DNA from 3 places in the Streptomyces sp. B3I8 genome. Region 2 is predicted to be linked to each of the others. Evidence: riboswitches for the same ligand, from Rfam matches in the RefSeq annotation. Region 2 holds a riboswitch; each other region holds the start of a gene.
What was found. A riboswitch is a leader RNA that binds a small molecule or an ion and turns the genes downstream of it on or off. The one in region 2 is predicted to bind cobalamin.
Positions count from the first base shown of each region.

Region 1: linked by a shared signal. The riboswitch ahead of QFZ64_RS23170 (ribonucleoside-diphosphate reductase subunit alpha) and the one ahead of QFZ64_RS08665 (cobalamin biosynthesis protein) in region 2 are both predicted to bind cobalamin.
Region 3: linked by a shared signal. The riboswitch ahead of QFZ64_RS26565 (HoxN/HupN/NixA family nickel/cobalt transporter) and the one ahead of QFZ64_RS08665 (cobalamin biosynthesis protein) in region 2 are both predicted to bind cobalamin.

Region 1 is NZ_JAUSYN010000002.1:4,705,797-4,715,249, reverse strand. It holds gene QFZ64_RS23205 (glycoside hydrolase family 3 protein) at 1-398, opposite strand, end outside; gene QFZ64_RS23200 (carbohydrate ABC transporter permease) at 408-1,307, opposite strand; gene QFZ64_RS23195 (carbohydrate ABC transporter permease) at 1,304-2,296, opposite strand; gene QFZ64_RS23190 (extracellular solute-binding protein) at 2,636-3,916, opposite strand; gene QFZ64_RS23185 (GntR family transcriptional regulator) at 4,405-5,169, shown strand; gene QFZ64_RS23180 (DUF3311 domain-containing protein) at 5,458-5,769, shown strand; gene mctP (monocarboxylate uptake permease MctP) at 5,766-7,376, shown strand; cobalamin riboswitch at 7,512-7,648, shown strand; gene QFZ64_RS23170 (ribonucleoside-diphosphate reductase subunit alpha) at 7,773-9,453, shown strand, end outside.
Region 2 is NZ_JAUSYN010000002.1:1,425,098-1,434,550, reverse strand. It holds gene cobN (cobaltochelatase subunit CobN) at 1-1,462, opposite strand, end outside; gene QFZ64_RS08670 (cobyric acid synthase) at 1,459-3,054, opposite strand; gene QFZ64_RS08665 (cobalamin biosynthesis protein) at 3,051-4,055, opposite strand; cobalamin riboswitch at 4,155-4,296, opposite strand; gene QFZ64_RS08660 (hypothetical protein) at 4,466-4,681, opposite strand; gene QFZ64_RS08655 (inorganic phosphate transporter) at 4,694-6,043, opposite strand; gene QFZ64_RS08650 (lysozyme) at 6,223-6,945, opposite strand; gene QFZ64_RS08645 (class II aldolase/adducin family protein) at 7,187-7,924, shown strand; gene QFZ64_RS08640 (alpha/beta hydrolase) at 7,992-9,134, shown strand; gene QFZ64_RS08635 (hypothetical protein) at 9,383-9,453, shown strand, end outside.
Region 3 is NZ_JAUSYN010000002.1:5,506,333-5,515,785, reverse strand. It holds gene QFZ64_RS26600 (3' terminal RNA ribose 2'-O-methyltransferase Hen1) at 1-1,042, opposite strand, end outside; gene QFZ64_RS26595 (LLM class F420-dependent oxidoreductase) at 1,253-2,173, opposite strand; gene QFZ64_RS26590 (DUF6099 family protein) at 2,421-2,900, opposite strand; gene QFZ64_RS26585 (nucleotide pyrophosphohydrolase) at 3,073-3,435, opposite strand; gene QFZ64_RS26580 (ATP-binding protein) at 3,537-4,715, opposite strand; gene QFZ64_RS26575 (cell division protein SepF) at 4,875-5,276, opposite strand; gene QFZ64_RS26570 (metalloregulator ArsR/SmtB family transcription factor) at 5,408-5,761, opposite strand; cobalamin riboswitch at 5,942-6,151, shown strand; gene QFZ64_RS26565 (HoxN/HupN/NixA family nickel/cobalt transporter) at 6,179-7,324, shown strand; gene modA (molybdate ABC transporter substrate-binding protein) at 7,621-8,439, shown strand; gene modB (molybdate ABC transporter permease subunit) at 8,436-9,311, shown strand; gene QFZ64_RS26550 (ABC transporter ATP-binding protein) at 9,308-9,453, shown strand, end outside.

The sequences.
Region 1 (9,453 bases), 3.3 Mb from region 2:
ACGTCCGCGGAGGGCGCCCAGTTGAGGTTGACGCCGCAGGCGGTCAGGCGGCGGCCGAGTTCGCGCGCCACCTCGGTCGTCAGTTCGACGTCGTCGACGGCGCCGAGGGCGTGGTTGCCGGGGAAGGAGGAGCCGGTGCGGACCTCCAGGCGGGTGACGTCGCCGCCCTCCTCGTCGATCGCGACGAGGACGTCGTCGCGTTCGGCGCGCAGTTGCGCGGTGAGGGCTGCCAGTTGTTCCGGGGAGGCGATGTTGCGGCCGAAGAGACCGACCGAGGCGAGCCCCTCGCCGAGCCGGCGCAGCAGCCAGTCGGGGGCGGTCGTCCCGGTGAAGCCGGGCTGCAGGACCGTGAGGGCGTCGCGCGTGAGAGTGTCGGTGCCGCTGGCGAAAGTCGTCATCGGGTGGCGTTATCCCTTCACGGCGCCCGCGGTGAGACCCGCGGCCATCTTTCGCTGGACGAGGAGGAAGAGCACGACGATCGGAATGGCCATCATCGTGGCTCCGGCCATCATGGGGGCGTATTCGGTGCCGTGCTTGGTGGTGAAGTTGGCGAGCCAGACGGTCGCGGTCTGCTTCTGCTGGCTCATCAGCATCAGGGCGTAGAGGTACTCGTTCCACGCCTGGATGAACCCGTACACGGAGGTGGCGACCAGTCCGGGCGCGAGCAGCGGGAAGACCACACGGACGAAGGCGCCGGTGCGGGAGCAGCCGTCGACCATGGCCGCCTCCTCCAGTTCGCGCGGGATGTTGACGATGAAGCCGCGCAGGGTCCAGACCGTGAACGGGAGGATGAAGGTCAGATACGTGAGGATCAGACCGGACAGCTTGTCGTACTGGCCCAGGTCGTTGAGGAGCAGGAAGACCGGGATGATCATGGCGACCAGCGGGATCATCTGGACCGCCAGGATCGCGACGATGACCACCTTGCGGCCGCGGAAGGCGAACCGGGAGATGGCGAGCGCGGCGAGCATGCCGACGGCGATGCCGATGAGCACCACGGACAGGGACACGACGAGACTGCGGCCGACCGGTCCCCAGAAGTCGGCGATGTCCAGCGCCCGGCGGAAGTTGGACAGGGTCAGCCCGGTCGGCAGCAGGCTGGGGTCGGGGTCGATGGCGTCCTTGGCGGGTTTCACCGCCGTGTTGAGCATCCAGTAGACGGGGAAGCCCACGACGACGAAGACCAGCAGTCCCAGGACGTTCCAGCCGGCCCTGGTGCGCCGCTTGCGACGGGACCCGGCGGGGCGGGCGGCGGGACGGGTGGCGGGCCGTTCGGCGGCCTTCGACGGCACGGCGGTCGCGCTCATTCGACCTCTCCGATCTTCAGCATCTGGCGCATGTAGACGGCGACGACGCCGAGCAGCAGCACCACGGTGACCAGGGCGATGGCGGAGCCCTGGCCGTAGTCGTTGACCACGAACGCCTTGTCGTAGGAGTAGGTGGTGAGGACCTGGAACTCGGCCTCGGGGTGCCCGTTGCGCATGACGAACACCTGCGGGAAGACGCCCATGTCCCAGATGACGGAGAGGGTCGTCAGCATCACGATGATCGGCTTGAGGATCGGCAGCGTGACGTAGCGGAAGACGCCCCACGCGCCGGCGCCGTCCAGCCGTGCCGCCTCCTCCATCTCCTTGGGCACCTGGGTGAGTCCGGCGCCGAGGGTGATGACGACGAACGGCACCGCGCCCCACACCACGAGCAGCATGATGACGGCGAGGCCCTGCGGTCCGCTGGCGAACCAGTTGTGGCCGATCAGATCGACGCCGGGGAGCTTGCTGAGCAGGGCGTTGAAGACGCCGTAGTCGGAGTCGAACAGCCACTTGAAGACGGTGGTGGCCACGATGACGGGCATGCCCCAGCTCGCCACCAGGGCGATGTTGACCAGCGTCTTCACCCAGCCGGACACCCGCTGGAGCAGCAGGGCGATCAGCATGCCGACGACCATCGTGAAGATCACGCTGCCGGCCGCGAAGACGATGGTGCGGACGACGACCGCCCAGAACTCGTCGTCCCCCAGCACGGTGGCGAAGTTGTCGAAGCCGACGTTCTCGGCCGGCTGGAAGCCCCAGAGCTGCGACTGGCCGAACTTCTGGAAGGAGAGCGTGACCAGGCGGACCAGGGGATAGCCGAGGACGACGACGAGGACCAGCAGGCAGGGTGCCAGCAGGCCCCAGGGCACCGCGGCCCCGCCCGCGGCGCGCGGCTTGCGGGATCGGCCCGGTACGTCCGGTGGTGGGGGCGGCGCCTGCCTCGGGGGCGGCACCTTGGCGGGGGTGGTGGTGTTGGCGGCACTCATCGCGCGCTCCTCAGCGGTCCCTCAGGTCGTACGGGTCGTACGCGTCCTACGCGGTTGTGCGAGGTGTACGGGGGCGTACGCGGTCGTGCAGGACGTACGCCCCCGTACGGGTCGTACGCGCGTTCTTGCACCGGCGGACGGGCCCGGGGTCCGGAGGTGCGGGCGGGAGCCGGTGTGCGGCGCGCGGGCGAGAGCTCCCGCCCGCGCCGCGCGCCGCGGCCGTACGGACCCCCGTGCCGTACGGCCGTCCCCCGAAGTCTCCCGGCACCGCACCGACGGCCCCGCCGGAAGCACGACGGCGCCGGGGCCCCGTCGGCGGCGACAGGGCCCCGTACCGGGCTACTTGGTGTTGATGACCTTGTCGATCGCGGTGTCCGCGTCCTTGGCGGCGGCCTCGACGGACTTCTTGCCGGTGCCGATGTTCTGCAGCATCGTCTGCAGCACCTGCGCCTTCTCGACCTGGCCCCAGCCGGGCGCCATCGGTACGAACCAGTTGGACTCGGCCGCGGTGGCCGGGACCGCGGTGGCCGGGTCGCTCTTCAGGGTCGCGAGGTCGGTCTTGTTGTTGGGCAGGTTGCCCTTGGCGATCAGGCCCTTCTGGCCCTCCTTGCCGGTGAACGCGTTGATCCACTCGGCGGCGACGCCCTGCGCCTTGGACTTGACCGGGATCGCGAGGTCCGAACCGCCCAGGAAGACGGGCATGTTCTTGCCGGACGGACCCGGCATCACGAAGTTCTCCAGGTTGTCCTTGAGCTTGCCGGTCTTGTCGTTCTTCGGGTCGGCCGAGGTCGCGCCCTCCCACGCCGCGCCGAAGATCATCGCCGACTTGCCCTGGCCGTACACGATGTAACGGTCGGACTCGTCCTTGGTCTTGTCGCCGTGCATGTACTTGTCGACGACGTTCTTGAACTCGCCCAGGCCCTTGAGGGACTCGGGCGAGGAGAGGTTGGCCTTCCAGGTGCCGCCGTCGTCCGTGGCGATGGAGCCGCCGGCGTCGTAGACGAAGGACATGGCCGCGTACCAGTCACGGGTGGGCTGGTACCAGGCGCTGAACTTCGAGCCCTCCTTCTTCTGGACCTTGTCGAGGGCGGCGGTCAGCTCCTTGTACGTCTTGGGGGGCGTCTTCACGCCGACCGACGCGGCGACGTCCTTGCGCCAGTTGGCGACGCGGCCGCCGGCGTAGTACGGCACGCCGTAGGTCTTGCCGTCATAGGTGACGGAGGCCTTCAGGCCGTCCAGCCAGGCGTCGGCGTTGTCGAACTTCGCCGTGTCGACGGGGGCGAAGGCGCCCTTGACCATGTAGCCGAGCATCTCGGTGTTGCCCATCTCGACCACGTCCGGCGCCTTGTCGGTGGCGAGGACGGCGTCGAGCTTGGTGTTCTTGTCGGGCCAGCCGTAGTACTCGTGCTTGATCTTGATGCCGGGGTGCTTCTTCTGCACCGCCTTGTCGGCGGCCTTGACCAGTGCCGGCCAGTTGTTCTGCGCGTCCACCGTGAGCCAGACGGTCAGCTCCTTGGCGTCCGTGCCCCCGGCCGAGTCCCCGTCGTCATTGCCCCCGCACGCCGCGATGGAGATCATCATGCCCGCGATACCGATCGCGGCTGTCAGCTTGCGCTTCACGCCATCCTCCTCAGGGATGCCACGAACCCCCCTGTTCCCCTCGGCGTGCCGCGACGAGTGCGCTCAGGCGAAGTGCCGCGTACGTGCGTTGCCCGTGGGGCCGGGACTGGAACTGATCCAGTGGTGTAGACCAGTAGGGGGAGCTTGGCCCGGACCAATAGGAGTGTCAAGGGCGTGGGAGCCCGCGCGAGGCGTCCGTTACGGGACCTACATATGCAAGAACCTTTACGTAGGAAGGATGCGAAAAGACCAGGTCGGCAGCGGTGCCGGCGGGTGTACCACTGGGCGGGCCCCAGGGCGGACCACAGTGCGGACGGTGGACTAGACCACCCTGTGCCGGTGGCGGTATACAGAGGAGGTCCCCGGCACGCGTGCGCGGGATCCCCATACGGAACGTGCGGAGTCACCCGCGCGAAGCCGTGCCACGATGTGAGCCGTGACCGGCGGAAGCCGTCGGCCCAGTCGGCACCGAGCCGGGAAGGCGGAGCATGAGCACCGACGTCAGCAGTGCGGAGAGCGAGGGCGGCGCACCCGTCCGTACCGCGCGCGTGCCGAAGTACTACCGCCTGAAGAAGCACCTGCTCGACATGACCCGCACGCTGCCGCCCGGCACCCCGGTCCCGCCCGAGCGCACCCTCGCCTCGGAGTTCGACACCTCGCGCACGACCGTGCGGCAGGCACTGCAGGAACTGGTCGTCGAGGGACGCCTCGAACGCATCCAGGGCAAGGGAACGTTCGTCGCCAAGCCCAAGGTGTCACAGGCGCTGCAACTCACCTCCTACACCGAGGACATGCGCGCGCAGGGCCTGGAGCCCACCTCCCAACTGCTGGACATCGGCTACATCACCGCCGACGAGCGGCTCGCGGAACTCCTCGACATCACCTCCGGCGGGCGGGTACTGCGCATCGAGCGGCTGCGCATGGCCAACGCCGAGCCGATGGCCATAGAGACGACCCATCTGTCGGCGAAGCGCTTCCCGGCGCTGCGCCGTTCGCTGGTGAAGTACACCTCGCTCTACACCGCGCTGGCCGAGGTCTACGGGGTCCATCTCGCCGAGGCCGAGGAGACGATCGAGACGTCGCTGGCCACGCCGCGCGAGGCCGGACTGCTCGGCACGGACGTGGGTCTGCCGATGCTGATGCTCTCCCGCCACTCCCTGGACAAGGAGGGCCTGCCGGTGGAGTGGGTGCGGTCGGTGTACCGGGGGGACCGCTACAAGTTCGTGGCCAGGCTGAAGCGGCCGGTGGACTGAGCGCCGGACCGGCCGGCGGGCCGCATGCCGGACCGGCCCCTTGGACCGCACGTCGGTGGACGGGCATCGCGGCGGCCGGTGGACCGGACGCCCCGCAGCGGCCCGCGGAGTGAACGCCCGAGCGGCCGGTGGGTCGACGTACGAACAACCGTCACCCACCGTCACCATCCGTCCCCTTTTCGTTGCCATCCCCAACCGTTATGCGGACAAGGGTTCCGTTGCCTGGACACGGTGACCTAGATTTCCTCGCGCATTGCCCGGTTGACCAGCGAGGGGACGGAGCCGCACATGTCAGATGCCCCAGAAGTCGGCAGAGGGGTGGTGACACCCTTGCGGGTGGTCATCGGCCTCTGCCTCGTCGCGCCCTTCGTGGCGATGCTGTGGGTCGGTTCGTACGACAGGACCGACCCGGCGTTCATCGGCCTCCCGTTCTTCTACTGGTACCAGATGCTGTGGGTGCTGATCTCCACCGTGCTGACGGTGACCGCCTACAAGCTGTGGCAGTTCGACCAGCGCGGCCGGGCCTCCCGTGACGCGTCCGCGGCGTCCGCGGCCTCCTCCGGTCCCTCCGGCTCCTCGAAGGGAGGTGCGGCGGAATGAACGACGGTGTGAACGGCGTCGCACTCGGCGTCTTCATCTTCTTCTTCCTCGCGGTCACCGTCATCGGGTTCCTCGCGGCCCGCTGGCGCAAGGCCGAGAACGAGCACAGCCTCGACGAATGGGGCCTGGGCGGGCGGTCGTTCGGCACCTGGGTCACCTGGTTCCTGCTGGGCGGCGACCTCTACACGGCGTACACCTTCGTGGCCGTGCCCGCCGCGATCTACGCGGCCGGCGCCTCCGGGTTCTTCGCCGTGCCGTACACGATCCTGGTGTACCCGCTGGTCTTCACGTTCCTGCCGCGGCTGTGGTCCGTCAGCCACCGGCACGGGTACGTCACCACGTCCGACTTCGTGCGCGGGCGGTTCGGCTCCAAGGGGCTCTCGCTCGCGGTGGCCGTGACCGGCATCCTGGCGACGATGCCGTACATCGCGCTCCAGCTCGTCGGCATCCAGGCGGTGCTCGACGTGATGGGCGTGGGCGGCGGCGAGAACACCAACTGGTTCGTGAAGGACCTGCCGCTGCTGATCGCCTTCGGCGTCCTGGCCGCGTACACGTACTCCTCCGGACTGCGTGCCCCCGCGCTGATCGCGTTCGTCAAGGACGCGCTCATCTACATCGTCATCGCGGTCGCGATCATCTACATCCCGATCAAGCTCGGCGGCTTCGACGACATCTTCGCCTCGGCGAGCGAGAAGTTCGCCAAGGCCGGCGCGGGCGGCGTGATCCCGGCCGCGGGCGGCCAGTGGACGTACGCCACGCTCGCGCTCGGCTCGGCGCTGGCGCTGTTCATGTACCCGCACTCGATCACGGCGACGCTGTCCTCGCGCAGCCGTGAGGTGATCCGGCGCAACACCACGATCCTGCCGCTGTACTCGCTGATGCTGGGTCTGCTGGCGCTGCTGGGCTTCATGGCGATCGCGGACGGGATCACCGTGAAGAACGGCCAGCTGGCCATTCCGCAGCTCTTCGAGAACATGTTCCCGGACTGGTTCGCGGGCGTGGCCTTCGCGGCCATCGGGATCGGCGCGCTCGTCCCCGCGGCGATCATGTCGATCGCGGCGGCGAACCTCTTCACCCGCAACATCTACAGGGACTTCATCAAGCCGGACGCGACGCCGAAGCAGGAGGCCCAGGTCTCCAAGCTCGTCTCGCTGCTGGTGAAGGTGGGCGCGCTCGTCTTCGTCCTGACGATGGACAAGACGGTGGCGATCAACTTCCAGCTCCTCGGCGGCATCTGGATCCTGCAGACGTTCCCGGCGCTGGTGGGCGGCCTGTTCACCCGCTGGTTCCACCGGTGGGCGCTGCTGGCGGGCTGGGCGGTCGGCATGGTGTACGGCACGTTGGCCGCGTACGGGGTGGCCTCGCCGACGCAGGCGCACTTCGGCGGGTCCTCGGACGACATCCCCGGCATCGGGCAGATCGGCTACATCGGTCTCACCGCGTTCGTGCTGAACGCGGTGGTGACGGTGGTGCTGACGTTCGTCCTGCGGGCGGTGAAGGCGCCGGAGGGCGTCGACGAGACGACGGCGGACGACTACACGGTGGACGTCGGCGCCCCCGGCGTCGAGCCGGAGCTGCCGCCGGCGACGGCGGGGACGTCGCACTAGTCCGCCGAACACGTCGCTGAAGGCCGTGGCCGCCCGTAAGGGGCGGCCACGGCCTTCGCACGCGGGCCGCCTGAGGGAGTCGGCTTCGGTCGGCAGCACGCCCGACACAACATCTGGGCCCTCCCCCACCCCTCCGGCACAACATGTATGCTCAGCAGCGCTGCCGACGCAGGGGAATCCGGTGTGAATCCGGAGCTGTCCCGCAACGGTGTGGCCACGCGTTCGCGCGTAGGGGTCGAGTCCGAGGACCTGCCGGCAGCGCGCCCGGCCGTCCGGCCGGGTGCCTGACGTCCGGGCCTCGTGGAGTGGGCCGGGGACGCGACCCGGCGCACCCCGCGCGCCGGCATGTTGCTCCCTGTCCTCGTCATGGCCCGTGCCGAACGAGGGAGAGCACCCATGACCACCGCCCCGGCCCGACCGGCCCCGGCATCCCCCGCGACCGAGGAACCCGGTGGCCTCGACGGCTCGAACAGCCCCGACGGTCCGGACGGTCCCGGCGCCGCCCTCCTGCGGACCCTCACCGCGCTGACCGCCGACCTCCCCGACGCCGACCCCGGCCGGGTCGCCGCCGCGGCCCTGCGCGGCCGCTCCCGGCACGCCGACGAGGACGAGCTGCGCGAACTGGCGACCGAGGCGGCCGCCGGCCTCATCTCCGAGGACCCCGCCCACTCCCGGCTGGCCGCCCGCCTGCTGACGCTCGGCATCCGTACCGAGGCCGCCTCCCAGGGCGTCACGTCGTTCACCTCCTCCGTGGCCGTCGGCCACCGGGAGGGCCTCGTCGCCGACCGGACCGCCGCGTTCGTCCGCCGCCACGCCGCACGGCTGGACGCGCTCGTCGACCCCGACGCCGACGACCGCTTCGGCTACTTCGGCCTGCGCACCCTGTACACCCGCTATCTGCTGCGCCACCCCGTCACCCGCAAGGTGATCGAGACGCCCCAGCACTTCCTGCTGCGGGTGGCCGCGGGGCTCGCCGAGACCGAGGAGGGGGCCCGTCCCCGCGCGGACGGCACGGACCGTGCCGTCGACGAAGTGGCCGCGCTCCACGGCCTGATGAGCCGCCTGGAGTACCTGCCCTCCTCCCCCACCCTGTTCAACTCCGGGACCCGTCACCCCCAGATGTCCTCCTGCTTCCTCCTCGACTCCCCCGAGGACGAGCTGGACTCGATCTACGCCCGCTACCACCAGGTCGCCCGCCTCTCCAAGCACGCGGGCGGCATCGGCATCGCGTACTCGCGCATCCGTTCCCGCGGCGCCCTGATCCGCGGCACCAACGGGCACTCGGGCGGGATCGTGCCGTTCCTGAAGACCCTGGACGCCTCGGTCGCCGCCGTGAACCAGGGCGGCCGGCGCAAGGGCGCGGCCGCGGTCTACCTGGAGACCTGGCACGCGGACATCGAGGAGTTCCTCGAACTGCGCGACAACACCGGCGAGGACGCCCGCCGCACCCACAACCTCAACCTCGCGCACTGGATCCCGGACGAGTTCATGCGCCGGGTCGAGGCCGACGCGGACTGGTCACTGTTCTCCCCCGCCGACGTACCGGAACTGGTCGACCTGTGGGGCGAGGAGTTCGACGCGGCCTACCGCGGGGCGGAGGAGGCCGGGCTCGCCCGCAGGACGCTGCCCGCCCGCGAGCTGTACGGCCGCATGATGCGCACCCTGGCGGCGACCGGCACCGGTTGGATGACCTTCAAGGACACCGCCAACCGGACGGCGAACCAGACCGCGACCCCGGGCCACGTCGTGCACTCCTCCAATCTGTGCACGGAGATCCTCGAGGTCACGGACGACGGGGAGACGGCGGTCTGCAACCTGGGCTCGGTCAATCTCGGCGCCTTCGTCAACCGGGCGGGCGGCGACATGGACTGGGAGCGGCTGGACGCCGCCGTCCGCACCGCCGTCACCTTCCTCGACCGGGTCGTCGACATCAACTTCTACCCGACCGAGCAGGCCGGGCGCTCCAACGCCCGCTGGCGTCCGGTCGGCCTGGGCGTGATGGGCCTGCAGGACGTCTTCTTCCAACTGCGCCTGCCCTTCGACTCGCCCGCGGCGAAGGCCCTGTCCACCCGCGTCG
Region 2 (9,453 bases):
GGGACGGCGGCATGTCGGGGTCGTGGTAGATCGCGATGGGGTTCTCGCCGAAGCCGCGCGGCGGCTGGATCATGACCACGACGTTCCCGAACCGCAGCGACGCGAGCACGATGTCGTCGCCGTCCACGTACAGGGAGCCCGGCGGCTCGCCCCACGCCTGGAGCATGCCGCCGCGCAGCTCGGGGTCGAGCGTGTCGAACCACTCCCGGTAGTCGGCGAGCGGCACCCGTGCGGGGGCGGCGGCGAGCTGGTCCTCGGTCAGCCACTCCACGTCGTGGCCGCCTGCCTCGATGAGCCGGTGGATCAACTCGTCGCCGCCGGACGGGTATCCGTGCACCCCGTACCCCGCCTCGCGCAGCGCGTCCAGCACCCGTACCGCCGAGGCGGGCGTGTCCAGGCCGACGGCGTTGCCGACCCGGGAGTGCTTGGTGGGGTAGGCGGTGAAGACGAGCGCGATCCTCTTCTCGGCGTTCGGCTTGTGCCCGAGCGCCGCGTGCCGCACGGCGATCCCGGCGACCCGCGCGGCCCGCTCGGGGTCGGCGACGTACACCGGGACCCCGGCCCCGTCGTCGTCGAGCTGTTCCTTGAAGGAGAAGGGGACGGTGACCAGCCGGCCGTCGAACTCGGGGATGGCGACCTGCATCGCCGCGTCCATCGGGGACAGCGCGGCGTCGGACGCCTCCCACTGGGCGCGCGAGGAGGTCAGGCACAGCCCCTGCAGCACGGGCACGTTCAGCTCGGCCAGCGCCCCGACGTCCCACGCCTCCTCCTCGCCGCCCGCCGACGCCTGCGAGGCGTGGGTGCCGCCGGCGGCCAGCACGGTGGCGACGAGCGCGTCGGCCCCCGCCAGCAGCTCGTACAGGCCGGGGTCCGCGCCGCGCAGCGAACCGCAGTACACCGGCAGCGCGTTGGCGCCGCGCGCCTCGATCGCGTCGCACAGGGTGTCCACGAAGCCGGTGTTGCCGCTGAGTTCGTGGGCGCGGTAGAAGAGCACGCCGACGGTCGGCCGGCCCGGTACGCGGGCGCGGGCGCCGTGCACGCCGTACTCGGGCATCTTCCGCGGCTCCTCGAAGCCCTCGCCGGTCAGCAGCACGGTGTCCGACAGGAACCGGGCGAGCTGGGTGAGGTTGTCGGGGCCGCCCTCGACCAGATAGCGCAGGGCCTCGGCCACCACGCCCGCCGGCACCGACGACTCGGCCATCAGCTCGGCGTCCGGCACGCTCTCCCCGCCGAGCAGCACGGTCGGCACGCCGGACGCCTTCAGCGCGGCCAGCCCGTCCTCCCACGCCCGCTTGCCGCCCAGCAGCCGTACGACGGCGAGGTCGGCGCCGTCGAGCAGCGCGGGCAGCTCCTCGGCGACGTCCACGCGGGTGGGGTTGCCGATCCGGTAGCCGGCACCGGTGGCGGCCCGGGCCGCCAGCAGGTCCGTGTCGGCGGTCGACAACAACAACACTGTGCTCATGCGGGCGCTCCCGGTGGGATGAAGGGCAGTCCTTGCGGCGCGCCGGACTCGATGAGCCGCCACAGCGCGTCCGTGTCCGCGTGCTGTTCGATCAGGTCGCCGAGCCGGTCGAGCTGCTCCTCGCGCAGCGCGGCGAACGACGTGTCGGGGGCGGGGACGAAGCGGCGGCCCGCGGCGGCGGCCACCTCGCGCAGGAAGGCGCGCCGGAAACCGTCCGACTCCAGCGAGCCGTGCCAGTGCGTGCCCCGGACCGCCCCGACCCGGCAGCCGTCCGGGTCGAGGCCCCCGGCGGTGCGGATGAACGTCTCCCCGCCGGTGACCTCGGCGACCCCGTGGTGGATCTCGTACCCCTCGACGGGCTCACCGAGGGCCTCGCCGACGGGCCGGGCGAGGGTCTTCTCGCGGGCGAACCGGACCCGTACGGGCAGCAGTCCGAGGCCGTCCACCCGTCCGGCGCGCGACTCGACCTCGTCCTCGATGTACTCGCCGAGGATCTGGTAGCCGCCGCAGATCCCGAGGACCGGCCGCCCCTCGGCGGCCCGGCGGCACAGCGCGTCGGCGAGCCCCCGCGCCCGCAGCCACTCCAGAGCCCGGACGGTGCCGCGCGTGCCGGGCACGACGACGAGGTCGGCGTCGGCCAGCTCCTCCGGCCGGTCCACGAACCGCACGACGACACCGGGTTCGGCGGCGAGCGCGTCGACGTCCGTGAAGTTGGACATCAGCGGGAGCGCGCACACGGCGACCCGCAGCACGTCCTCGCCGACCGGCGGCGCGGTGTTCGACTCCCGGACGGTCCCGCGCGACGAGACCCTCCCCCAAGCTCTCAACTTCGTTCGAGCAGGGGGGACCCCCATTCCGTCCTCCTCGTCGATGCCGAGGCCGTGCCGGAACGGGAGCACGCCGTACGTGGACCGGCCGGTGAGTCCGTGCAGCATGTCGAGGCCGGGTTCGAGCAGCGAGACGTCGCCCCGGAACTTGTTGACGAGGAACCCGGCGACCAGCTCCTGGTCCGCGCGGGAGAGCAGGGCGACGGTGCCGAAGAAGGAGGCGAAGACCCCGCCCCGGTCGATGTCGCCGACGACGACCACGGGGAGCCTCGCGTTCCGCGCGATCCCCATGTTGACGATGTCGGTCCGGCGCAGATTGATCTCGGCCGGGCTGCCCGCGCCCTCGCAGATCACCGCGTCGTACGTGGCGCGCAGCTCGGCCAGGGAGTCGAGCACGGTGCCGAGCAACTCCCGCTGCCGCCCGCCGTGGTAGCCGCGGGCGCTCATCTCGCCGACCGGCCGGCCGAGCAGCACCACCTGGCTGCTCCGCTCGCCGCCCGGCTTGAGCAGCACGGGGTTCATCAGCGCGGTCGGCTCGATCCGGCAGGCCTGGGCCTGCATGGCCTGCGCCCGCCCGATCTCGGCGCCCTCACGCGTGACGAACGAGTTGAGGGACATGTTCTGCGCCTTGAACGGCGCGACCTTGACGCCGCGCCGCGCCAGCCACCGGCAGATCCCGGCGGTGACGACGCTCTTCCCGGCGTCGGAGGTGGTCCCGGCGACGAGCAGCCCGCCACCGGTCCGACGGTCGGTACCGCCGCTCATGATGTACGCCCCTTCGCCGTCGCCCTCGTGTGCGCGCCTGTGTTCGCGCTTGCGTTCGCCCGGCGGCTGCGGCTCCCGAACGCGAGCCGCACGCCCGCGCACACGCCCAGCGCGAGCCAGTTCACGCGCCGCGAGAGCCGCGCCGCACGCTCGATGTCCGCCACCCGCACGGCGCGCCCGGCGCCATTGAGCAGCGGACGGTGCTCCACGCGCCCTCCGTACGACAACGTGCCGCCCAGCCGCACCCCGAGCGCCCCCGCGAAGGAGGCCTCGACGGGACCGGCGTTGGGGCTCGGATGCCGGCCCGCGTCCGCCCGCCAGGCCCGTACCGCACCCCGGGGGTCCGGACCGGCGACGGCCGCGAGGACGGCGGTGAGCCGCGCCCCCGGTGCACCGGCCAGGTCGTCCAGCCGCGCGGAGGCCCACCCGTACCGCAGATGACGGGGGGAACGGTGACCGACCATGGCGTCCAGCGTGTTGACGGCCCGGAAGCCGAGCAGTCCCGGCACACCGGCGACGGCACCCCATACGAGGGCGCCCACGACGGCGTCGGAGGTGTTCTCGGCGACGGACTCGACGACGGCCCGCGCGATTCCGTCGGCGTCCAGCGCCTGCGGGTCGCGCCCGCACAGGTGCGGCAGCCGCGCCCGGGCGGCGTCCACGTCACCGGCCTCCAGCGCCCGCCCCACCGCCCGCGCCTCCCGCACGAGCGAAGTGCCGCCGACGACGGCCCAGGTGGCGGTCGCGGTCAGGGCGACGGAGGCGACGGGGGAGCGGCGTACGGCGCGCGCGGCGAGGGCTCCGAGCGCGGTGGCGCCACCGGCGCACACCAGGGTGTGCAGCGCGCCCCGGCCTCGGTGATCACGCCACAGCGCACGCTCCACGGCTGCCGCGGCCCGCCCGAACACGGCGACGGGATGCCCGCGGCGCGGATCGCCGAGGAGCAGGTCGCCGAGGAGGCCGGCAGTGGCGCCGTACGCGTAGAGGCGTTCGGCACCCACGGGGTCAACCGGCCGTGGGATCGGTCAGGGTGTCGCTGATGAACCTCGGTCGGCAGCCGCGCATGGCGAAGTGTCCTCACTCAGGGTGTCCACGCCCTGGTTCGACGAGACCGGCGGTGAGAGTTCCTGGCTCCCGGGGATGTCTACCCCGGTGACAGTGGCGGGACCGCGCCGGATTCGCACCGGCTTCCTCTCCTGCCGCCGTATTGGCTTCGGCAGTTCACCACGCCCCCCGACACCAGTCAACCTGGCCCTGACCTGCTGTGCGGAGTCCCACACGTACGCCGGCGCCCGTCCCGGGGGCATGCGAAGGGGGGTGGGGACGAAAACCGCCCCCACCCCCCTCACGTCGTCGCGCCATCACGCTCGCGGGGTCACATGGTCACGTGGTCACGTGGGTTCACGGTCCGTCAGGCCACGATCAGTTGGATGCCGTACGCGACCGCGGCCGCACACGCGGCGAAGCACGCGTACGCCCCCGTGGTGGCGAGCACTGCGCTCCCGCCCCGCGCGGACTCCTTCTTGGTGAGTCCCACGATGCCGAGCGTGAACAGACCCACCAGTCCCACCGTCACCACGAGAGAGACCCCGAACACTGATCCGAGCGCTACCCAGTCGATCTTCATGATGTCCGTTCCTCACACCGCGGCGGGACGAGTCGGTTCCGCCGCGGACCCGGTGTCCGGAGCGGGAATGGTGGTCTGCAACCCCGTGGCCACCGTGCCGCCGGCGGCCGTGGCGACGGCAGGTGCGGCGGCGACAGCCGTGCCGACGACGGTCGCCCCGGCGCCGTCCGCGGCGATGATCGGGCCCGCCGGCGGCGGCGCCACCGCGGCGATGGCCGCGGTCACGACGCCCGGCGACTCGACGTCGACGTCTGCGACGGAGTCCAGGTCATTGACGTTGTCCACGGTCACCGGCTTGCGGCGGGACAGCACCCAGATCGTCCCCGCCCCCGCGAGCAGCAGCGCGCCGGTCACGACCGTGCCCCACGTGCCCTGCTTGGTGAGCAGTTCCGCCCCGGCGCCGACCAGTCCCGCCGCGGGCAGCGTCAGGCACCAGGCGACGACCATGCGGGTCGCGGTGGACCAGCGGACCACCGCGCCCCGGCGGCCGAGTCCGGAGCCCATCACCGCGCCGGAGCAGACCTGGGTGGTGGAGAGCGAGAAGCCGATGTGGGAGGAGGCGAGGATCGCCGTCGCCGCACTGGTCTGCGCGGCGAATCCCTGCGGCGGCGCCAGGTCGGTCAGCCCCTTGCCGAGGGTCCGGATGATCCGCCAGCCGCCCAGGTAGGTGCCGAGCGCTATGGCCGTGCCCGCCGAGAAGATCACCCACATCGGCGGGTTGGAACCGGGGGAGAGGACGCCGCCGGTGACCAGGGCGAGGGTGATGATGCCCATGGTCTTCTGCGCGTCGTTGGTGCCGTGCGCGAGGGAGACCAGGCCGGCCGAGGCGATCTGCCCGGCCCGGTACCCCTTCGCGGTGGCCTTCTCGTCGGCCCGATTGCCGATGGCGTACGTCAGCCGGGTCGCCAGCATCGCGGCGAGACCGGCCACGACCGGCGCGGCGACCGCGGGAAGGAGGATCTTGGTGACGACGGTCGAGCCGTTCACCGACGACCAGCCGGCCGACATGACCGCCGCGCCGATCAGACCGCCGAACAGTGCGTGGGAGGAGCTGGAGGGGAGACCCAGCAGCCAGGTCAGCAGATTCCACAGGATCGCGCCGACGAGAGCGGCGAAGATCACTTCGGTTCGAAGGCCCTCTTCGTCGATGATGCCGCCGGAGATCGTCTTGGCGACCTCCACGGAGAGGAACGCGCCGACGAGGTTCAGCACGGCGGACATGGCCACCGCCGTCTTGGGCCTCAGAGCGCCGGTCGAGATGGTGGTGGCCATCGCGTTGGCCGTGTCGTGGAAACCGTTCGTGAAGTCGAACGCGAGTGCGGTGACAATCACGATACCCAGGAGGAGCGTGATGTGTTCCATTTACCCAGGCTTCTGTTGGACGTCAGTGGCCCTTGGACCGTAGGCAACCTGGGTGAACGGCAGGTGAACTGGGGCAGGCGGTGTGGTGACCCCAACGAGGTGCCGGGGTTCCGCTTACCCGGCGGCGTCCGGGTACCGGTCCCGACGGTGCCCGGGTGCCGCCGCTCCCCGAGGGCACCTCAGCCGCGCGCGAACCGCTTCAGTCCGGCGAGGGAACCGTGGAAGACGTTCTGGTCGCCGGGCAGGGTGCCCTTGGTGGCGTACTGCCAGAACGTCCAGGTCGTCCAGCCGCCGGGCAGGGCGCCCGTGTCGGAGGCGTCGTGCCGGGCGATCCACAGCGCGTGGTCACCGGCGAAGACGGTGCTGTCACCGGTGCACAGCCGCCACCAGTCGGCCGTGGTGTACAGCACGGGGCGGCGCCCGGTCAGCCCCAGTACCTCGTCGCTGAACGACCTGATCCAGCGCACCATGGCGGTCCTGCCCAGCCCGTAGCACCTCTGCGTGCCGTACGGGTTGTACTCCATGTCCAGCGCGGGCGGCAGGGTCCGCCCGTCCGCGCGCCAGGCACCGCCGTTGCGCACGAAGTACGCCGCCTGCGCGGCACCGGAGGACCTGTCGGGCACCGCGAAGTGGTACGCGCCCCGCAGGATGCCGGCGGCGCGCGCCCCGGCGTACTGCTCCTCGAAGGCGGGGTTGCGGTAGTCGGTGGACTCGGTCGCCTTGACGTAGACGAACCGCGCCCCGTCCCCTCCCGCCCGTGTCCAGTCGACGCCGCGCTGGTGCGAGGAGACGTCGTGTCCCCTCGGCGGGTCGGCGGCGGCGCGGGCGGACCCCGCTCCGACGGCGAGGAGCGCGGCGCAGAGGGCGAGCGTGAAGGCGCGGGCGGTGGGGCGTGCGGTCATGAATCCCCCGGTGAGTGTGGTGCGGGCGGGCGCCGGGGACTGTCGTGCGCGTGGCGTGCATGCGTCGCGCAAGCCGTGTGTACGCGCCCGCGCACGGACGGTCCCGCGGAAGCCCCAGAGAGTAATCGAAGGTCACCGTAAATCAGCCCATCATCATTCAATCGGCTCATAGAGGGGTGTTCGCGGGCGTAAGCGCCGGTGTACACGCCGGGACGCGCGCATTGCCTGGCATGATCGCGCCATGGCTGAGCAGCGACGGGAACGTGAACGGCGGCAGGGGGAACGTCGGCGGGGGAAAGGGAAGCGACAGGAGGACCGGGCGGTCGGCGGGGACGAGGTGGACCGTGCCTGGGACGCCCTCGTCGCCACCGCCCGCCGGACGGTCGCCGACGGACTGGTCGTCGGCACCTCGGGCAACGTGTCGGTACGGGTGGGGGACACGGTGCTGGTCACCCCCACGGGGGTGCCGTACGACAGGCTGGGCCCCGATGACGCGGTCGGCGTCGGACTCGACGGCCGTCAGGTGCTCGGCACGCTGCGGCCGACCAGCGAACTCCCCATGCACCTCGCGGTGTACCGCGACACCGGCGCACGCGCGATCGTGCACACGCACGCGGTGCACTCGACGGCGGTCTCCACCCTCGTCCGCGAACTGCCGCTGATCCACTACATGGCCGCGGCCCTCGGCGGCCCGGTCCGGGTCGCCCCCTATGCCACGTACGGCACCGCCGAACTGGCCGGGAACGTGCTCCGCGCCCTCGCCGGCCGCACCGCCTGCCTGCTGCAGAACCACGGCACCCTCGCCCACGGCGACACCCTCGACCAGGCGTACGACCGCACGGCACAACTGGAATGGATGTGCCGGCTCTGGCTCATCGCGACCGCGTCACCCGCGGGCCCGCCCAGCCTCCTGACGCCGTCCCAACTGGACGAGGTCACCGCCGGTTTGCGGAACTACGGGCAACCGGACGCCCCCTGAGGGGCGCTCGGAGGCGTTCCGGGGCGCTCCGCTGGCCGAAGCCCGCCTCAACCACGACACTGGACCGGTGCGCACTGTCAGGCCGACGGCCGCCGCCGTCACCGTAGCCCTCGCGGCCGGCCTCGTCGGCGTCGGCGCCGCCGGCGTCGCGGCCGGCCGCCTCGCCGCCGACGCCGCGCTCAAGGCGCCCCCCGGCCGCCCCCTGCCCACCGAACCCCGCCTCACCGTGCACGCCACGGCCGCGGGCCAGATCACCCTGACCCGTGCCCTCGCCTCCCGGCGCCCCGGCACCTACGGCCTCGTCGGCAACGGCGTGCACGCGGTCGTCGGCCAGGTCCTCCCCGGGGCCCCGCCCTCCGCCGACACGGTCGTACGCCGCCTCGAACGCGTCACCCACGGCACGCTGGAGACCGGCGACAGGGTCAGGTTCACCCCCGCCCTGTACCTCGGCGACCCGGGCACCGCCCTCGGGCTCGACCACACCGACGTGGACGTGCCCGGCGAACTCGGCCCGCTCCCGGCGTGGTGCGTGCCGGGCGCGCGGGACACCTGGGTGATCGCCGTGCACGGGCTCGGTGCCACCCGGGTCCACTCGATGAACCTGATGCGCTTCCTGCACGGCGACCGCTTCACCGTCCTCGCCCCCGCCCACCGGGGGGATCCGGACGCGCCCCGCCCGCCGGACGGTCTGCACCACCTCGGGGACACCGAGTGGCGGGACGTGGACGCCGCGCTCCACCACGCCGTGCGCCACGGCGCCCGGCAGGTGGTGCTGTACGGCTGGTCGACCGGCGCGACCATGGCGCTGACCACCGCGGCCCGCTCCGAGCTGCGGGACCGCGTGGTGGGGCTGGTGCTCGACTCGCCCGTGCTCGACCGGGAGGCGACGCTGCGCGCGCTGGCCGCCGCACGGCACACGCCCGGCTTCCTGCTGCCGCTCGCGGTACGAGCTGCCCAGGCAAGGATGCGGTGGGACGCGCAGCGGCTGCGGCAGGCGGTGGACCCGGCGCGGCTCACGAAGCCCGTGCTGATCCTCCACGGGCCGGGGGACTCCGTCGCACCCTGGGGGACCTCGCGGCGGCTGGCGGCGCAGCGGCCGGAACTGGTCACGCTGCACGTGGTGCGGGAGGGGGCGCACGGTGCCATGTGGAACGCCGACCCCGAGGGGTACGAGGACGCGTTGCGGCGCTTCCTGACCCCACTGGTGTGACCTCGCTGGTGTGACTGCACCGGTGCGACCCCATTGGTTCGCCTCACTGGTGCGAGTCGCCGACCGACCGCGCCTCGCGCCCCGGAGGGGTGCGCCCGGGCCGCCGTCACCTCTTGTCGCGGTTCGGCCCGGTTTGCTTCCGGTTGGCGGGTCGCGGGACGGTGGTTGCGCAGCCCCCGCGGTGCGGCGGGGGGCCGGCATCCGCATTCCGTTTGGGTTTTCGGACCGTCAACCGGAAGACTGCCCCTGTGACGTCCCGTACCCCGCGCGACTCCAGGCTCCGTCTCGTCCGCCCGCGGCCCCTGGCCGCCGCTCCCCG
Region 3 (9,453 bases), 4.1 Mb from region 2:
CCATGCGCTTCAGGCCGAGCCGGCGGGAGGCGATGGTGAGCGCACGCACCGAGACGTCGACACCGACGACCTCGGTGAAGCCGGGGTCCCGCAGCAGCGTGCGCAGCAACTGGCCCTCTCCGCAGCCCAGGTCGAGGACGCGGGCGGCACCGTGCCGTCGGAGCGCGGCGACGATCGCGTCGCGGCGGCGCACGGCGAGCGGGGTGGGCCGCTCCTCCTCCTCGGTCTCGGCCGCGACCGCGTTGTCGATCTCCTCGACCTCGCTGTCGTCCGTCTCGGCGAGCCGCACCAGTTCCAGCCGCTCCATGGCCTGCCGGGCCAGCGACCAGCGCCGGGTGAGGTACCGGCCGACGATCAGCCGCTGCTCCGGGTGCGCGGGCAGCCAGCCCTCGCCGGCCCGCAGCAGCTTGTCGACCTCGTCGGACGACACCCAGTAGTGCTTGGCGTCGTCGAGGACGGGGAGCAGTACGTAGAGCTGGCGCAGCGCCTGGGCGAGGGTGAGCGTCTCGCCCTCCAGGACCAGGCGCACGTAGCGGGAGTCGCCCCACTCGGGGAACGTCGCGTCCAGTGCCACCGGGTCCGCGGTGACGGCCCAGCCGAGCGGCTCGAACAGCCGCCGGACCAGCGCGGCGCCCCCGCGGGCGGGCAGCGCGGGTATCTCGATGCGCAGCGGCAGCGGCTCGGCGGCGCGTTCGGGCCTGGCCCTGCACACACCGCGCAGGGCGCTGGAGAAGACGCTGCTCAGGGCGACGGCGAGGAGGGAGGAGGCGGCGTACGGGCGGTCGTTGACGTACTGGGCGAGCGCGGCGTCGGGTGCGCCGCCGCGGCCCTTGCCCTTGCCGCGCCGGACCAGCGCCACCGCGTCGACCTCCAGGAGCAGCGCCACCGTGCAGCGCCGATCGTCCGCCTCGGGGTAGAGCACGTGCGCGGTGCCGTAGGAGGTGGAGAACGTCTGCGCGGCGTCCGGGTGCTTGTGCAGCAGGTGGCCCAGATCGGTCGCGGGGCGCTCGGGCGTGCCGGTGGTGCTGATCGTCAGGAACACGGGGATCGACCTCGGGACGGGGCCCGGAGAACGGGGCCTCAGGTGGGTGTGCGGCGAGTGCGGCGCGGTGGTGGCGCGTCGCCGGAAGACGCCGGTCACGGACCCGTACGGGTGTTCCGGACCCGGCGTGCCACCCCAACCTACAGCGAGCGGCACGCCGGTCATCAGCTATTTTTCCGCCCCCCGTCCGAGTTCCGGGGAGTTCCGGTTTCAGAGCTGGGACTGGACCTGGGAGGAGATCAGTTCCAGGTGGTCCAGGTCGGAGAGGTCCAGGACCTGGAGGTAGAAACGGGTGGAGCCGATCTCCGCGAAGCGGCCGATCCTGTCGACCACCTCGGCCGGGGAGCCTGCCAGGCCGTTCTCCTTCAGCTCGTCGACCTCGCGGCCGATCGCGGCGGCGCGGCGGGCGACCTCGGCGTCGTCCTTGCCGACGCAGACGACCAGCGCGTTGGAGTACGTCAGCTCGTCGGCGTCGCGGCCGGCCGCCTTCGCGGCCTCCCGGACCCGGGCGAACTGGCGTTCGCTGTCGGCGAGGGAGGCGAAGGGGATGTTGAACTCGTCCGCGTACCGGGCCGCCAGACGCGGGGTCCGGGTGGCGCCCATGCCGCCGATGAGCACCGGGATCTTCGGCTGGGTGGGCTTGGGCAGCGCGGGCGAGTCGGTGAGGTCGTAGTACGTGCCGTGGTGGCTGAACGTCTCGCCGGGCTTCGTGGCCCACAGACCGGTGACGATCGCGAGCTGCTCCTCCAGACGGCCGAACTTCTCCTTCGGGAAGGGGATGCCGTACGCCTTGTGCTCGTCCTCGTACCAGCCCGCGCCGAGACCGAACTCGACGCGGCCGCCGGACATCTGGTCGACCTGGGCGACCTGGATGGCGAGGACGCCGGGCAGCCGGAAGGTGCCGGCGGTCATGAGGGTCCCGAGGCGGATGCGGCTGGTCTCGCGGGCGAGGCCGGCGAGGGTGATCCAGGCGTCGGTCGGGCCGGGGAGGCCGTCGGCGTCACCCATCGCGAGGTAGTGGTCGGAGCGGAAGAAGGCATCGAAGCCGAGGTCTTCCGTCGCCTTGGCGACGGAGAGGAGGGTGTCGTAGTCGGCGCCCTGCTGGGGTTCGGTGAAGATGCGGAGGTCCATGCCGTCCATCCTGCCCGGTGGTGAGGGCGGGGCGCGACGGGGGTGCGGAACGGCGGTGGTGGGGGATGCGGTCCGGGGGCGGCCCCGGGGCGGGGGTCCGGGGCCGCCCGCACCGCGCCGCTGGGCCGGGCCGGACCGGCAGGTTGTGCCGCCGGGTCGGGCCCCCCGGGCCACACCGCCGGGTCGGGCGGCCCGGCCAGGTCGCCGTTCCGCTCCGTCGGACGCGCGGGCGCGTCGTGGGCCGGGGTCAGCCCAGGGCCGCGTCCCAGGGGGTGGGTTTCTCCTCTTCGGTCAGGGCCAGGCGGCGGAGCATCTCCCGGACGCGGTCGCGGGACTCGTCCGCCGCGTCGATCGCCTCCATGCACTGCCAGTACGCCCCGTCCTCCCCCGCCGTGCTCGCGAGGGCGACCAGAGCCATGGCCACCTCCACGAGGAGCGAGCCCAGCTCCAGCAGGGCGGTGCGCGCGTCACCCAGTTCGGTGAGGTGCGCGGCACGCAGGTCGCTGACGAGTGGCGGCGGGGCGTCCAGGACCCCGCACCCCCTTCCCGCCAGTTCCGTCAGTCCCAGCGCCTCGCCCCGGAGCTGCGGCGGGCCGGACACCGCGAGGCGGCTGCCGATCGCCTGCGCCAGGGCGTAGGCCTGCCACGCCTCCGCCGTGATCCGTAACGCGTCCTCGCTCCCGGTCAGGGCACGCCTGCTCTGCATGATGAGCCGCACCGCGTCCATGCGCTGCCCCCGCTCCCTCCGGCGCACTCGTCGCACGCCCACCCGAACTCCCTTGTTCACTACCCAGAGTGAAGGTCATCCAGTCGAAAAGCCAGAGGTAGTCCGAAATCTGTGGACAGCAAGCCCCTCACGGACAACTTACTTGCTACGGAGAGTGATAACTGGAGGCGGGTCAGCCCTTCGGCGCGGGCTCCGGCGCGGGCGCCGGTTCGTGCGCGGGCGCGGGCAGCGGAAAGCGGCTTTCGTTGCGGTCGATCTTCTCGTCCAGCGCCGTGAGAAGGTCCACGTCCAGTCGCTCACACAGTTGCAGCAGGTACGCGAGCACGTCAGCGACCTCGTCCCGCACCCGGTGCGCCGACTCCGGGTCCGCCATCACCCGCTCCGACTGCTCCGGTGTCAGCCACTGGAAGATCTCCAGCAGCTCGGACGCCTCCACGCTCAGCGCGGCCGCCAGGTTCTTCGGGGTGTGGTGCGGCCACCAGCCGCGCGCCGCCGCGAAGTCCACGAGGCGCCGTTGCAAATGGGCCAGATTCAGCGGGTGTCGGTCGTGGGGTTGCGCGTCGTGGAGTTGCGCGTCACTCGTGCGCGCGTCATGTGTGGGTGCGTCATGTGTGGGTGCTTCCTGGGCGTGTTCGTTCACGCGCCCAGGTGTACCACCGTCACGCCCTCCGCCCCGGCCACACGGGAGGCGTCGGAGACCGCCCCGATCAGCCGGATGTGACCGCGCTCGCACATGCGCGCCGCCAGCCGTGCCAGTTCCCTCGTCTGGTGCGGGTCCAGGGAGCGGTCGAGATCGTCCGCCAGCACGGTGAGGCTCTGCAGCGCCGCCGGCACCTCCCCGACGGGGTCCACCTCCAGGACTCCGGGCCCGGTGAGCAGCACCAACGCCATGGCCAAGTAACGCAGTTCGCCGTCGCCGAGCAGTTCCAGCGGTGTGGCCGGGGAGCCGTCGCCGCGGTCCACGCGGGCCCGTAGCCGGCCGTCGTCGTCCCTCTCCGCCCGTAGGCCGGTCACCGTGCCCGCGATGCCGGCGCGGACGGCGGCGACCAGCAGCGCGTGCCGCTGCCCGCACTCCTCGCGGGTCCGGGACAGCACGTCGGCGAGGTTGTCGCAGCCGGGCAGCAGCCGGCCGGCACCGGGTTCCACCGGGCCGCGCATCCGCTCGGGGCGCGGATCGCAGGGGAACACCGAGCGCAGGGCGACCACCATCTGCTCGGCCGCCGCCAGTACCCTGCGCTGCCCGTCCGTGCCCCCGGCGACGCGCAAGGGGAGCAGAGCGGTGCCGAGCCGGTCGTCGGGCAGCGGGCCCCTGGTCACCGGGGCGGCGCCGGCGGTGTGCCAGGCGGCCTGCACCACGGGACGGCCGGGGTCGCGCAGCGCGGACTGCAGGAGCGGCACTCCACCGGCTGTCAACCGTTCGCCGACGAGGCGTAGTTCGGGTTCGACCTGGACGGCCACGTCGAGACGTACGGGGCCGACCGGGCCGTCGGCGGTGCAGCCGATGCGAAAGCCGCGGCGGCGCTGGGGGTCGGGGCGGGCGGAACGGGGCACGCACGTTCCCGGAGCCGGGAACGCCTCGGCGAGGTCGGCCCCGGCGGCGAGCCGGGCGAGCGCGGCGTAGGCCTCCAGGGCGCGGGACTTGCCACTGCCGCTGGGCCCGGCGAGGAGGGTGAAGCGGTGCAGGGGGAGGCTGACGCGGCGGTGCCCGGCGTAGGCGGAGAGGTTGAGTTCGGTGAGGTGGGGGCGGAGGGTGGCGGGGGTCCGCGCGGGGACGGGGTCGGCCCGGGTGCCTGCGGGCGGTGGGGGCGCGTGCATGCGGGGACCGTAGACGGCGGCGCGGCTGGCGAACCGTTCCGCTGCGAAGGGCTTCGCACGAACGGGGTACGGAACGGGATCGGTTGCCGGACTGCCGGACTGCCGTGCTGCCGTGCCGATGGGATGCCGGGGCGCGGAGGCGGGGACGGCCCCGCACGCTCAACTCGGCCGCGCGGCCCCCGTATGGGACGGAGTGACCTCCGTGTCGGGCGGGGTCAGCAGAAAGACGTTCTTGTCCACGCGGTGCATGCCGCTGGTCAGGCCGAAGACGACGCCCGTGCTGAAGTCGAGGACGCGCTTGGCGACCTCCGTCTCCGCGTTGGTGAGGTCGAGGAGGACCGGGACCCCGGCCATCAGTGTCTCGGCGACGTCGCGGGCGTCCGCGAACACGTTGACCCGTAGGACGACGAACCTGCGCCTGGCCTCCGTCTCGGCCTCGGCGTAGGCCCGGTGGTCGTAGGAGCGGTGGTCCACCGCCGACGGCCAGGAGTCCCGGCCACGCAGCGGCACGACCTGGGCGAGCCCCTCCCATTGTTCGTCGGTGACATCGTGGCTGTTCACCGGCCCTCCCCGTCGGCTCGCACTGGTCGTCTGCACGGGGCATATTCTTACGTATCGTCACCCGATCGGCCGAACGCGACACGGTCCGCGACGCCTCTGGTGCAGGCACCCGCCCGCCACGGCGGGGTATTTCAGGTGGTTCTGACCAGTTTCAACAGCTCCAGCATGACCGGGTCGATCACCCGGTAGCGCACGATCCGCCCCTGCCGCTCCCCCGCCACCACCTCCGCCGTCCGCAGCAGCCGCAGCGCCTGCGAGACCGCCGGGTCGTTCATGCCGGTGGCGATGGCGAGGTCGGAGACGGCGAGCGGGCCCGTCCGGTCCAGCGCCAGCAGGAGGGAGAGCCGACCGGGGTCGGCGAGCAGGGAGAAGCGGTCGGCCCAGGCGCGTACGGCCTCCGGCTCACCGATGGCGGCGATGGCGTCGCACACCCGGTGGCCGTCGATGGTGCGCCGGTCCGCACGGTCGGCGGGGACGAGATGCATGCGGGCATTGTTCCAGGCGGACGGCGGACCGCGGCCGGTTCCGCGCTTTCGGTCCGCCGGTTCCGCGCTTTCCGGCCGAGGAAGGCCGGGGACGGACCTGGCAGGTGATTCGCCGCACCCGCCACCGCACCCGCAACACCTGCGCAGATATGCAGTCTTGCAGGTGATGACGGACGGGCCCTATGGTGGCCGGGCCGTGGTGTTCGGGAAGACCGGTGCAGGCCCCCTCGGGGGTCGAGTCCGGAGCGGCCCTCGCCACTGTGATCGGGGAGTTCCCGTCCCTGCCGCCCCCGGGCGGCGCCACTGGCCGTGCGTACGCGTGGCTGGGAAGGTTGGGGCGGGCGCGTCGACCCGTCAGCCAGGAGACCGGCCACGGCATCTCACGAAGTGATCCACGAGGTGCTGGAGCGTGACCGAATGACCCTGCCCGCGCGCCCTTCCGCGCATTCCTCCACGACCCCCGCGACCCCCGGGGCCACCGCCGCCCCCACCGGTTCCTTCCGCTGGCGGCGCGAGGACACCGTCCGTACCGCCGGGCTGCTGGCGGTGATCCTGGCCCTGCACGTGGTGGCGTTCGGGGTGCTGTTCCTGCTGGTGGTGCCCGAGCACTACGAGGTCGGCTCCAAGGCCTTCGGCATCGGACTCGGCATCACCGCCTACACGCTGGGCATGCGGCACGCCTTCGACGCCGACCACATCGCGGCCATCGACAACACCACCCGCAAGCTCATGGCCGACGGCAAGCGCCCGGTGTCGGTCGGGTTCTGGTTCGCGCTGGGGCACTCCAGCGTGGTGGTGGTCATGGCCGCGCTGGTGGCCGGCGGCACGGCGCTCGCGGGCACGCTGCTCAACGAGGGCTCGCGCACGCACCAGACGCTCGGCGTCGTCGGCACCACCGTCTCGGGCGGCTTCCTGTATCTGATCGCCGCGCTGAACCTGGTCGCGCTGCTCGGCATCCTGCGGGTGTTCCGGGCGATGCGGGCGGGAACGTACGACGAGGCGGAGCTGGAGGCGCACCTGGACTCGCGCGGCTTCATGAACCGGATCCTGGGCCGCCTCACCCGCTCCGTCAGCCGCCCCGGGCAGATGTTCCCGCTCGGTTTCCTCTTCGGGCTCGGCTTCGACACCGCGACCGAGGTGACGCTGATGGTGATGGCGGGCAGCGGCGCGGCGGCCGGACTGCCCTGGTACGCGGTCCTGTGCCTGCCGCTGCTGTTCGCCGCCGGGATGAGCCTGTTCGACACGCTGGACGGCACGTTCATGAACTTCGCCTACCAGTGGGCGTTCGCCAACCCCGTGCGCAAGGTGTTCTACAACCTCACGATCACCGGGCTGTCGATCGCCGTCGCCTTCCTGATCGGCACGATCGAACTGGTCGGCGTCCTGCACGAGAAGCTCGACCTGACGGACTCCGTGACCGGCTGGATCGCCGGTCTGGACCTCGACAACGTCGGATACGTCATCGCCGGGCTGTTCGTGGTGGTGTGGGCACTGGCCCTCACCTACTGGCGCCTGGCCCGGGTCGAACAGCGCTGGTCACCGCGGACCGCCGACGGCAACTGAGGGCTCACCTCTCACCGGGGGGCACGGCCGGCCTGGCCGGGCGTGCGCCCCGGCGAGGAGTGCCGGCGCCGGGTTCGGGATCTTGTACGGACGTCGGGGGCGCGCTCGCTCGCGTCCACGCGGTGGAACCACGGCCCGGCGCTGATCCTCTGCTCCCACGCGGGCGCACATGCCACCTTGCTCCACTGACTGTGTTCGCTCCTGCTGGCTACATGGGGATTCATGGCTGGCAGGTGCGGCGTTATGATCAGAGTGGCCATGAGGTGTGACGCCCAGGCAATGGGAGACCTTCAGTGATGATCCGTACGTCCCGCCGTGCCCGTCGACGGATGCTCGCCGGGGTCGGTGTCGCCGCCGTGTTGGTGACGGCCGGCGCATGTTCGTCCGACTCCGGCGGCTCCGACGACGCGAGCGCCTCCGGCGGCGGCCCGGCGAAGCCCTCCGGGACCGTGACCGTGTTCGCGGCGGCCTCGCTGCAGGAGAGCTTCACCGCGCTGGGGAAGAAGTTCGAGAAGGAGTACCCGGGCACGAAGGTCACCTTCAACTTCGGCGGCAGCGACAGTCTCGCCGCCGGGATCACCGAGGGCGCCCCCGCCGACGTGTTCGCCTCGGCCAGCCCGAAGACGATGAAGACGGTGACGGACGCCGGGGACGCCGCCGGTACGCCGTCGACCTTCGTGCGGAACCGTCTGGAGATCGCCGCCCTGCCCGGCAACCCGGACAGGATCGCCTCCTTGAAGGACCTGACCAGGCCGGGGCTGAAGGTCGTGCTGTGCGCCAAGACCGTGCCGTGCGGTGCGGCCGCGCAGACCGCGCTGGAGGCGAGCGGCCTGAAACTCACCCCCGTCTCGTACGAGCAGGACGTCAAGAGCGCGCTGACCAAGGTGGAGCTGAAGGAGGCCGACGCGGCGATCGTCTACCGCACCGATGTGAAGGCGGCGGGTGACAAGGTGGAGGGCGTGGAGTTCCCCGAATCGGCCGAGGCCGTCAACGACTGTCCGATCGTCTCGTTGAAGCACGCCGGGAACACGGCCGGGGCGAAGGCGTTCATCGCCCTGGTGAAGTCGGCGGCGGGACAGAAAGTGATGACCACGTCCGGATTCCTCTCGCCGTGAGTCCGTCACCCGCGCCCGCCGAGGCGGACGGCGGACCGGCCCCCTCCGGACGGTTCCGGCGGGGGCGCCCGGCGCGTGGTGGCCGTCGCCGTCGGACCGGCGCGCCGTTGCCGTTGCTGCTGCCCGCCCTGGTGGGCGTCTGCTTCCTGCTGCTGCCGCTGCTCGCCCTGCTGATCCGGGCCCCCTGGCGCGACCTGCCGGACCAGCTCACCAGTGCGCAGGTGTGGCAGGCGCTGCGGCTCTCGCTGCTGAGCGCGACGGCCGCGACCGCCGTCAGCCTCGTCCTGGGCGTGCCGCTGGCCTGGCTGCTGGCCCGTACCGAGTTCCCCGGGCGCGGGCTGCTGCGGGCGCTGGTGACGCTGCCGCTGGTGCTGCCGCCGGTGGTGGGCGGTGTGGCGCTGCTGCTGGCGCTCGGCCGCAACGGCGTGGCCGGGCGGTGGCTGGACGAGTGGTTCGGGATCACGCTGCCGTTCACGACGACGGGCGTGGTGCTGGCGGAGGCGTTCGTGGCGATGCCGTTCCTGGTGATCAGCGTGGAGGGCACGTTGCGGGCGGCCGACCCGCGCTACGAGGAGGCGGCCGCCACCCTGGGGGCCTCCCGTTTCACCGCGTTCCGCCGGGTCACGCTGCCGCTGATCGCGCCCGGCGTGCTGGCGGGCGCGGTGCTGGCGTGGGCGCGGGCGCTGGGCGAGTTCGGGGCGACGATCACCTTCGCCGGCAACTTCCCCGGCCGTACGCAGACGATGCCGCTCGCGGTGTACCTGGCATTGCAGAACGACCCGGCGGCGGCGATCGCGCTGAGCCTTGTGCTGCTCGCGGTGTCGATCGCGGTGCTCGCGGGACTGCGCGACCGCTGGCTGACGGCCTCATGAGCACGGTGGACGAGCCCGTGCCGCCCGTGGCGACCGGCGCCCGCGAGGGCCTCGACGCGCACCTGGTCGTCGTGCGCGGCTCCTTCCGGCTCGACGTCACGCTGCGCGCCGCGCCCGGCGAAGTGGTCGCGCTGCTCGGCCC